Regions from separate parts of the Paenibacillus sp. plas6 genome, predicted to be linked through region 1. Evidence: riboswitches for the same ligand, from Rfam matches in the RefSeq annotation. Region 1 holds a riboswitch; the other holds the start of a gene.
What was found. Region 1 has a riboswitch for cyclic di-GMP ahead of AC2TDL_RS14115 (chemotaxis protein CheW). Riboswitches for the same ligand answer to the same signal wherever they lie in the genome.
Positions count from the first base shown of each region.

Region 2: linked by a shared signal. The riboswitch ahead of AC2TDL_RS09990 (methyl-accepting chemotaxis protein) and the one ahead of AC2TDL_RS14115 (chemotaxis protein CheW) in region 1 are both predicted to bind cyclic di-GMP.

Region 1 covers NZ_CM170151.1:3,184,632-3,189,160, reverse strand. Annotated here, with positions in the region: gene AC2TDL_RS14115 (chemotaxis protein CheW) at 1-1,356, opposite strand, end outside; cyclic di-GMP riboswitch class I at 1,479-1,565, opposite strand; gene AC2TDL_RS14110 (PH domain-containing protein) at 1,821-2,435, shown strand; gene AC2TDL_RS14105 (DUF7667 family protein) at 2,661-2,927, opposite strand; gene AC2TDL_RS14100 (hypothetical protein) at 3,045-3,494, opposite strand; gene abnB (arabinan endo-1,5-alpha-L-arabinosidase AbnB) at 3,515-4,529, opposite strand, start outside.
Region 2 covers NZ_CM170151.1:2,202,593-2,207,121, forward strand. Annotated here, with positions in the region: gene AC2TDL_RS09980 (sensor histidine kinase) at 1-1,243, shown strand, start outside; gene AC2TDL_RS09985 (IS30 family transposase) at 1,291-2,250, opposite strand; cyclic di-GMP riboswitch class I at 2,586-2,675, shown strand; gene AC2TDL_RS09990 (methyl-accepting chemotaxis protein) at 2,904-4,529, shown strand, end outside.

The DNA of each region.
Region 1 (4,529 bases):
GTCACCGCCAACATGCTGCGCTTCAATCGTCAATGTTCCAACTGCTGGCTTATTGCTTGCAACTCTTTCTTCTGGAGCTTCAATCCCGTGGTCAATCGCATTTCTTACTAGATGCATTAGCGGATCGGAAATATGCTCAATAATATTTTTATCAACCTCGGTTTCTTCTCCAATCAGTTTTAATTGAACGTTTTTCCCGAGTTTTTTGCTCATATCTCTTACAACACGATGCATCTTTTGAAAGGTTGTAGCCAGCGGAACCATGCGAATTTCCATCACTTTGTCTTGGATTTCTTTCGTAATTTTATGTAGATGGTTGGCTGCTTTATGGAACTGCTCCAGCTCTAAGCCAAGCAAATCACTGTTTTGCGTCACCATTGCTTCAGCGATAACTAGCTCGCCAACCAAATCCATAAGCTCGTCTAATTTATGTACATTCACATTAATCGAGCTGCCTTGATAAGCTCCTCCTGCGTGTTTACTTTTTTTTCCTTCCGTCTCGTTCCCCGTTGCTTGATTAACTGGAGTCTGCAAAGAACTAGCTTGCTTATTTTGCTCAGCAGCAGCTTGCTCTTCCTTAGTTAATAGCTGTAAATCGAGACTTTTCAAAAAACTAGTTTGCATTAGGCAATGATGAAGCTCATCATAAGAACAGTGCGTTCTCAGCTTAATATGAAAACCGTGATTTTTAATAAGCTCAATCGAAGCAGTATCCTCCAAGTTTGCAGGGCTATGATCAAGCTCATGAACGACATCCTTTAAAGTATGTATTATCTGATAAGCACGAACACTTTCAATATCACAATCTTCTGTAAAGAAGATGGTCACCTTATATTCCATACTGTCGGTAGCTTGTACACTCTCAGCATGCTCATTGTTTAGTAGAGACGTGCTGTCATTTAAATGTATGTATTCAGCCTCTTCTTGAGCAATATGGGAGCTACCTTGCTGCGCTTCTAGTGTAGTCAGCAAACCTTTCACTGCTTCAATTAGTACAGAGGCATCCCCGTCAACTGAATCCCCATTTTTAATTTTTTCTAGTTCGATCTTAATAAAGTCGACTCCCTCTAACAGCAAATCAGACAGTTTAGACCAATCTAACGTTTGATTCGGATGTTGCCGCAAAAAAGAAAAGAGATCTTCCATCGCATGTGCTAAGGTTGCAATGTCGTGGTAGTGCATCATAGATGAAGAACCTTTAATAGTATGCATTATGCGGAAGATCTCATTTATCATTTCATTAGTAAAAAAGCTATTACTTTCACAAACAAGAATAATATCTTCTAATTGTTCAACTAACTGAGAGGTTTCAGTAACGTACGCTTCCAAAATTGGATCATCTTGCTGTGTAGACATTCTTTACCTCCTCATGATGTAATGACATGCTGTAATGCAATTTATTTCATTGAAGCAACTATAATAAAAAAAGCCCAATAACCTTAAATTATTGGGCACTTAAATCAACATCACTACATATTTTTTGCAGTCTGGCAATCATAGCTCATATGAACCTTAGATCCATGACTTTGCGTCACTACCTTTCAGTAGTTTTGCCCGTATTATTTTAAGACTTATTGACTACATTATAGTTATGAAATCCCAATTAGACAAGAGATTTTTTGGTAATTTGGCAATAACTAAAGGTATTTTCACTTTATGTATTAATTTTCTAAGTTTTTAAATTTAAGATAAGGTTGTTTTTTATATTACTTATAGAGAAAATAACTTCAAAATTAGGCTATTGTAAGACTAGTTATAGCTCTGTTACAATTAAGTAAATGGAAATTTTGTTTATTTTTGTTATCGAGAGGATGAGGCTGATGTTTAAAAAAATCGCAGCAGAGGCTCTTGGCTTAAGTGATATTGGCAAAGTAATTCCCCCAAGTGACTTCGATAAAGTAGATACCGATGATTACGTTATGCATGAAGATGGAGAAAAGATTTATTTCATTATTAAGTCAAAAAAGGATGAGTATTGCTTTACAAATCTCGCACTTATTCATTTAGATGGGGAAAGCGCGATTAGTAGCAAACGCATGTTAAAACGATATAACTATGCAAGTCACGAAATTTCCAATGTATATCTAGAAACTGCAGGAACTGTAGATTTGGATGTTGAAATTAAGTTTCAAATTGGCGGGGTTAGCTTTTCCATTGATGTAGATAGAAAGCAAATTGAGCAGGTGAAAGATTTATATAAAGCTCTTCATAAAATATCTGAAATCACTGCAAGCAATGAAAAGCTATATGACTATGCAATCACAAGTGTACATATCGCAAAGGAAAGCATCGGTCGCGGTACAACAAATACTGCAGATGCTGCAGAGCAATTTAATGCGATCAATGAAGCTGTATTTAATTGGTTAACGACCAAGCATAAGGAATATAAAATTAAAGATTTTGGCTACGTATTTGAAAAATATATTAATCAGTAATCTATGCAATCTTTCATCCATTTTTTGCTTAGTAAAAAACTGAGCGGACCTTGCGAATGATTATCGTGCAAGGTCCGATTTTATTTTAACTTCTAAGTCTCTCGTCCTTCAGAAAAATTTTAATGAACAATATGTGAAGTAAATGATTGCAAGGACTGAATCTCTATCTTTGCTGTATTCAGTCCTTATTAAGCTTAACCCTATTCATTATATTGCTGTAGCTCGTTAAATTTCCATCGTTTCCTCAAGCGATTCGATTTTTGCACTAATTTCCAATAGCCATTCATGATCCCCTAATTCATAGGCAATAAATGACAGTTGCTTCAACTCATCTAGCTGTCTAACGAGCTCATAGTTCTGCTTTAGCAGCGGCATAATTTGCTTCCACTCCCCTGCACCAATAATCGTCTGACCATTGATCCCTGTACACATTTCATAAATATGCGCTAACTTCCGATGTACAGGATGAATTCCGATAATATTTTGCTTCATATGTACCCTCGCTTTCTAGCACTACTATTCCTGCTCAATACTTTCTGCAATCAATCATCCGACAAACTTATGTAATTTTCTCAATAGTCACTCTATAGCATTAGTATTGACGTAAACTTAACGTTTCACTCCTGCTGGAAGTATCAATAAGACACAAAACGCTAAGCTTTCTGTTACAGTAGCAAGCGCACAAAAAAACAAGCACAATATAGACGGTTCTAAGCCATATTGTGCTTGTTTCATTTCATACCCGACAAGAAAATCATCTGTTGTAAAGTTGCCTTTCAGTCCAAAAAAATCACTTTCATAAGCAAATGTACCTTTTTCTCGTGACAGATTTAAAACATCTTTGATCGAGTTATAAAGCAAGCTAATTTCTTCCTCGCTCATGTCACATATTTTCCTTTGAGGATGAAGACGCGCCTTGAACAGAATATCGTGCATATACATATTTCCAATGCCGCTAACATTTTTCTGATTCATTAAAAAAGATTTTATTTGCGTCTTTTTTCCTTTCAGAAGGGATAAGAAATAATCTATTGTAAATTTTTCATCAAACGGGTCAATTGCGATATAGATTTCCAGCTTTACTCCTCTTTTTTCGTTACAGCACTACCCCAAATCGACACGCCTTGCTCCGCTGATAGGGCGGAGAACGTCATAACCTCCTGTTTGGTCAGCTCGTCGTATTGTCGTAAAAATACGCCGCGATAAGTAACTCCATCAATCGTGATTGTCGCATTATGCTCACTATCTAGCTCCCAGCTTCCGCTCACTGCACCAGTAATGCTGCCATCTCCATTAAGCTCAACAACAACCGAGTTTTTAATTTCAGCTGTAATCTCTCGCCCATGATTGACTAGCTTATAAGCTCCTGCGATCTCTTCACTGCTGTATGTGCCAATCGTTTCCCCAGAATAACGATGCGGTGCCATTACGAACCAGCCGTCCTCATTTAAGAACATCTGATGTACTCGTATTTCATGCTGCTCGCCGCGATAAGGGAAACGAGTATGGAAGATATTAAAGTACTTACCGCTTGCTTCATCATAATAAGTGGAATTATGACCCGGAGAGACATAACCAGCTCCGACACCTCCGCCGCTTTCCCCTGCTTCACGGCGGAACATAAAGTTTCCAACTAACTTCACTCCGTACGGCTCGATTGCCCGATCGTCAAAGAAAGAGCCTGCTGGTCCTTGAGCATCAATTAAATCGTTGCCCATTGAATCAAGATAAGGACCATCTGGTGTTTTCGAGCGAGCGATACGAATATTGTAGCCGCCGTTCGCATCTAAGCCGCCAAAGGAAAGAAATAAATAATAATAATCGGTTTCAGGGCTGTATTGGATATATGGTCCTTCTATACGCACATGGTTTTTTCCTAATAGCTTTTTGCCATATCCCTGCCCCTCAAGCGGAAGACCAGTCGCTTTATCCATCTCCAGAATAAAGATTCCGCCAGAATACGAGCCGTAAACCATCCATAGCTTGCCTTCCTTATCAAAGAACACATGTGGGTCGATTGCATTAGGATGAACAGTAGCATCATAGATTGTGCCATCGGGACTTTTTTGGCCCCACATTCCAGATTTTAAGAAC
Region 2 (4,529 bases), 980 kb from region 1:
AACAGAGGCGAAAGCGGAACTTGAACAGATCATCCCACTAGAAGGAATAGACTATCAAGTGTTAGATGCCAAAGGAAATTTCTTATACGGTTCAGTAAGGGGTTCGTTTCTTAAGCAGCCAAGTGAGCTGTTTGAAGTGTTAAACACGAGATTTTCAGCCAAAGGAAAATATGTTTTAGCAGTACCTATTATTAGTCAATACGGTGATTTGTCTGGTGCTGTACTGCTTGCCTATACGCTGCAAGTTTCTTCAGAAAACGGCAGTGGACAGCTTTGGTATATGATTTTAATTGGTGCAATGGCGATGGCACCTTTTGCTTATTTTGTATTGGCGATCATTATTTTTTCGAAACGGTTCGTTGCTCGAATTAATCAACCTTTGCAAATGCTAATGGAAGCAGCCAATCAAATTAAGCAGAAAAATCTAGATTTTGAATTAAGCTATCGTTCTAATAATGAGCTGGGACAATTGTGCATTGCCTTCTCTGAGATGAAGGACGAACTGAGACGCTCATTATCTGCACAATGGCGAATGGAAGAAGAACGGAGAGCGATGACGGAGGCTTTGGCGCATGATTTGAAAACCCCGCTTTCGCTTATTTTAGGATACTCAGAGGCTTTACTTGACGATCAGCAACTAGAAAAACGAGATAAACAGTCGAGATATTTAAAAATTATTAAAGAAAATGCGGAACGAAGTTCTGCCCTAGTGCGGCAAATGCTTTATGTTACTGATTTAGAAAACTCAAATAACGATCTTGTCTTAGATACTAAACCAATTGCTCAGTTCATTCAGCAGAAAGCTTCAAATTATGAATTACAAGCCAAGCAACGCGGTGTGAGCATTATAACAAATATTTACGGTGAAGCAGATAAATCTGTTCGGTTCGATATTGATAAGATGGAGCGCATATTAGATAACATTGTGTCAAACAGCTTGGAGTATACGCCGCAAGGCGGTCAGATTCAGATTGATGTTACGGTTCAGACTAAGCGTGCTTCTGTTGTTATTAGTAATACAGGACCTAGTTTTAGTGGAAAAGATTTGGAGCATATGTTTACTAGATTTTATCGAGGGGATGAAGCTCGCGGCGGTAAAGGCAACCATTCTGGACTAGGGCTCTATATTGTAAAGCAGCTTGTTGAAAAAATGGGAGGAACGGTAAAAGCATTTAATTCAGAGTCTGGGAAGGCTTGTATTTCTATTGATTTTGAAATAGATTCTGAGCAGCCTAAAGGTTAAGCAACAGACCTTCAGGTTTGCCCGAATCTTTTTTGCTTGATAGATTGTCAAGCTAAGTGCGACAACTCTTCCATAACTGCCTCATGAGAAGTTTTCCAATTCAGACATTTGCGTGGTCTATGGTTAATTAAATCCAAAGCACATTGAAGTTCAGCTTGATCAACGGTGTTTAAGTCGTACTTCTTAGGAAAGAATTCTCGGAGAAGTCCATTTGCATTTTCGTTACTGCCTCTTTGCCAAGATGAATATGGATCAGCAAAGTATACCGTCAAGCCATGCTCTTCTAACAATGCTTGATGGCAGGCGAATTCCTTTCCACGGTCAACGGTAGCTGTGAGCATAGGCAACGCGAGTTCTTCTAGCACCGTAGCAACCGCTTGCTCCATAGATGCCGCTGAACGGTCTGGCATTTTTACAGCGTGGTAATAGCGTGTTTTTCGCTCAACAAAAGTAGCCAAGCAGCCTTTACTTTTACCACGGCTAGAAACGACAGTATCAAGCTCCCAATGACCAAAGGATTCACGTTGCTTCACTTCTTTTGGACGTTGCCTGATGGATAACCCGAGATTAAAGCGACCTCTGCTTTCACGAGGCTTTCTACGCTTTCCCTTCTGTCGTAAGAAGATGGTGTTCCCTTGGACTAGCCTACCTTGGTAAATCCAGCGGTAAATGGTTTTGAAGGATACCGCTTGCTCAGGATAGTCTTGTTTCATGCGCCCTTCAATTTGTTCTGGGGACCACGTTGCAGCCAAGGTTTGAGTAAGGTAATGTTCTCTTTCTTTCGTCCACTTCCCTTTAGGCTTGCTTTGCATGCGTTTGCGCTGGTAATCTGCTTGCGCATCGCTAGCCTCATAAGCAGAAGACGAGGTATTCAAACGATGAAGCTCACGAGACACCGTAGAATGATGGCGTTTGATCTGCTGTGCAATGGCTCTCGCACTCCAGCCTAAATGAAATAATGTTTCTATTTTTATACGCTCGTTTATGGTAAGATGTGTATAGCTCATGACGAGCCTCCTTGTAGATGGTGTGTGGTAACTTCATTCTACACGAGTTTTCGTCATGGGTTATTTTTTTAGGTGTCGCACTTCATATTACAATCTATCGCTTTTATAAATTCTATTGTTTTTAAGTTCATTCGTTATAAGTTAGTAGAAAATAATTGATAAATCAAAAAACAATCTATTAGAACTATGATAAATTTCGCAGTAATTGTAAAAATATAGTATATAAATAAGAATAATTACCTATATAAAAACAATTAATAACTTGATGTGATGTTTGTTACTCTTTATAATCAGAAAGAAATTTATATTTAATAAATCAACTTGCTTTAATAACTGAATAACAAAGGTACACTCATCGAAAGATGGGGTCACAAAGTTATAGGGGCTAAGGTGGAAAATTTCCGCTACGCCAGCCAATTGCCGAATAACGAAGGGTAGACTTTTCTTTGTTTCGGGAGAAGTCTATTTTTTTTGTTATAAATAATGCTTAAGGAGGCACAAAGTCTACAAAAGAACAACTAGAAGGAGGCTTACGCTAGTAGACAACTATAAAAGTTGAATATTAATTATCTTATATTATCAAGCAATCAAGCAATAAAGTAACAGATATCACGACTAAAGAGGTGTATCGCTATGGGAAAAGCTAGGATTAATTGGATAAAAAGATTAGGCTCAATCAAATTAAGAAGCATCAAATCGAAACTTATTATAGCTTTTATAGTTGTATTATTAGTACCAAGCTTGGTGGTTGGACTAACTGCTATCAAGTAGCAAAGTCAAAGGTAGAGGAAGAAATGGCTCAAGCTGCTCATTCTAATGTAACTCTTTTTAATCGGTACATAAACGATACCATTTCTCAAACTGTACTTGATATGGAATATATAGCTGACAGCATAACACCGGATATGTTAGAAGGTGGAGATCAGGCGCCAATACGTAAAGTGATGGAAAGTTATAAAGCATTGCATCCTGAAGTAGACGCCTTATTTTTAGCAACAAAGGATGGCACGAAATTTTTCCGTGAGCCCAATCAAGTTGCAGAAGGATATGACCCTACAACAAGATCATGGTTTAAAAAAGGTTTTGAAAATGTAGGAAAAGCGATTCTCGATGACCCACATACATCTGCTAACACAGGTACTCAAGGGGTTATTGCTATGAAAACGACGAGTGATGATTCAGCAATATTTGGCTTTCAAATCGACCTTAATCAATTATCGGAAAGTCTTAAGGATATTCAAATAGGCGAGAATGGTTATATTCAAATCACTGACCAGAACAAAATTATGATCGCTTCCTCAAGAGAAATTGCAGTAAAACCTGGGGAAGAATATACTGGTGCAGCTGTTGAAGCATTATATTCATCGGATTCAGGTGAGCTTAGATATAAATCAACTGAAAATTCTAGCGAAGAAATTGCTTATTATGTTACAAATGAATTTACAGGCTGGAAAATAGCAGGGATTGTTAATGCACAAGAGTTCAAAAAGGTAGCCGATGGCATTCTCTTTTCAACCTTAACAATTATGCTTATTATGTTAGCATTTGGCGTAGTGATTATGATTTTTATCATTAGAAGTATTAATAAACCGATGAACCAACTTATTCATCAAGCTAAAGTTATTAGCAGCGGGGATTTAACTCAACCGATCGTTCTAAATACGAAAGATGAGTTCGGAGATATAGGCAGTAATTTTGAGGATATGAGACTGTCGCTGCGTCAGCTTATTAATGAAATTCGAGATGCTTCAAGCCAATTAGCTGCTGCTTCTCAACAACTTAATTCAAGCGCTGAAGAAACGTCGCAAACGACAGCGCACATATCTGATTCAATACAGGATATTGTGGAAGGAGCAGATCAGCAGTTAAACAGCGTAGCCGTCGGTGGTGAAATGATGGGCAATATTTCAGCTAGTGTGCAGGAAATTAGCGCCAACCTATCGTTATTAAGCTCAAATGCCAACGCTACTTTGACAAGATCACAAGAAGGCGGATCATCTGTTATGGCTGTAATCCAACAAATGGAATCAATTACAAGCAATGTTGAGGTTTTGTCAAATGATATTAAAGAGCTAGGTTCTAAGTCAAGCCAGATTGGTGACATTATTAAGCTAATTACAGATATTGCAAATCAAACGAATTTACTTTCATTAAATGCAGCAATTGAGGCTGCAAGAGCAGGGGAGCATGGCAAAGGATTTGCCGTTGTAGCAGCCGAAGTCGGTAAATTGGCGGAAACGACATCCAAATCAGCGAAACAAATCACACAGTTAGTATCT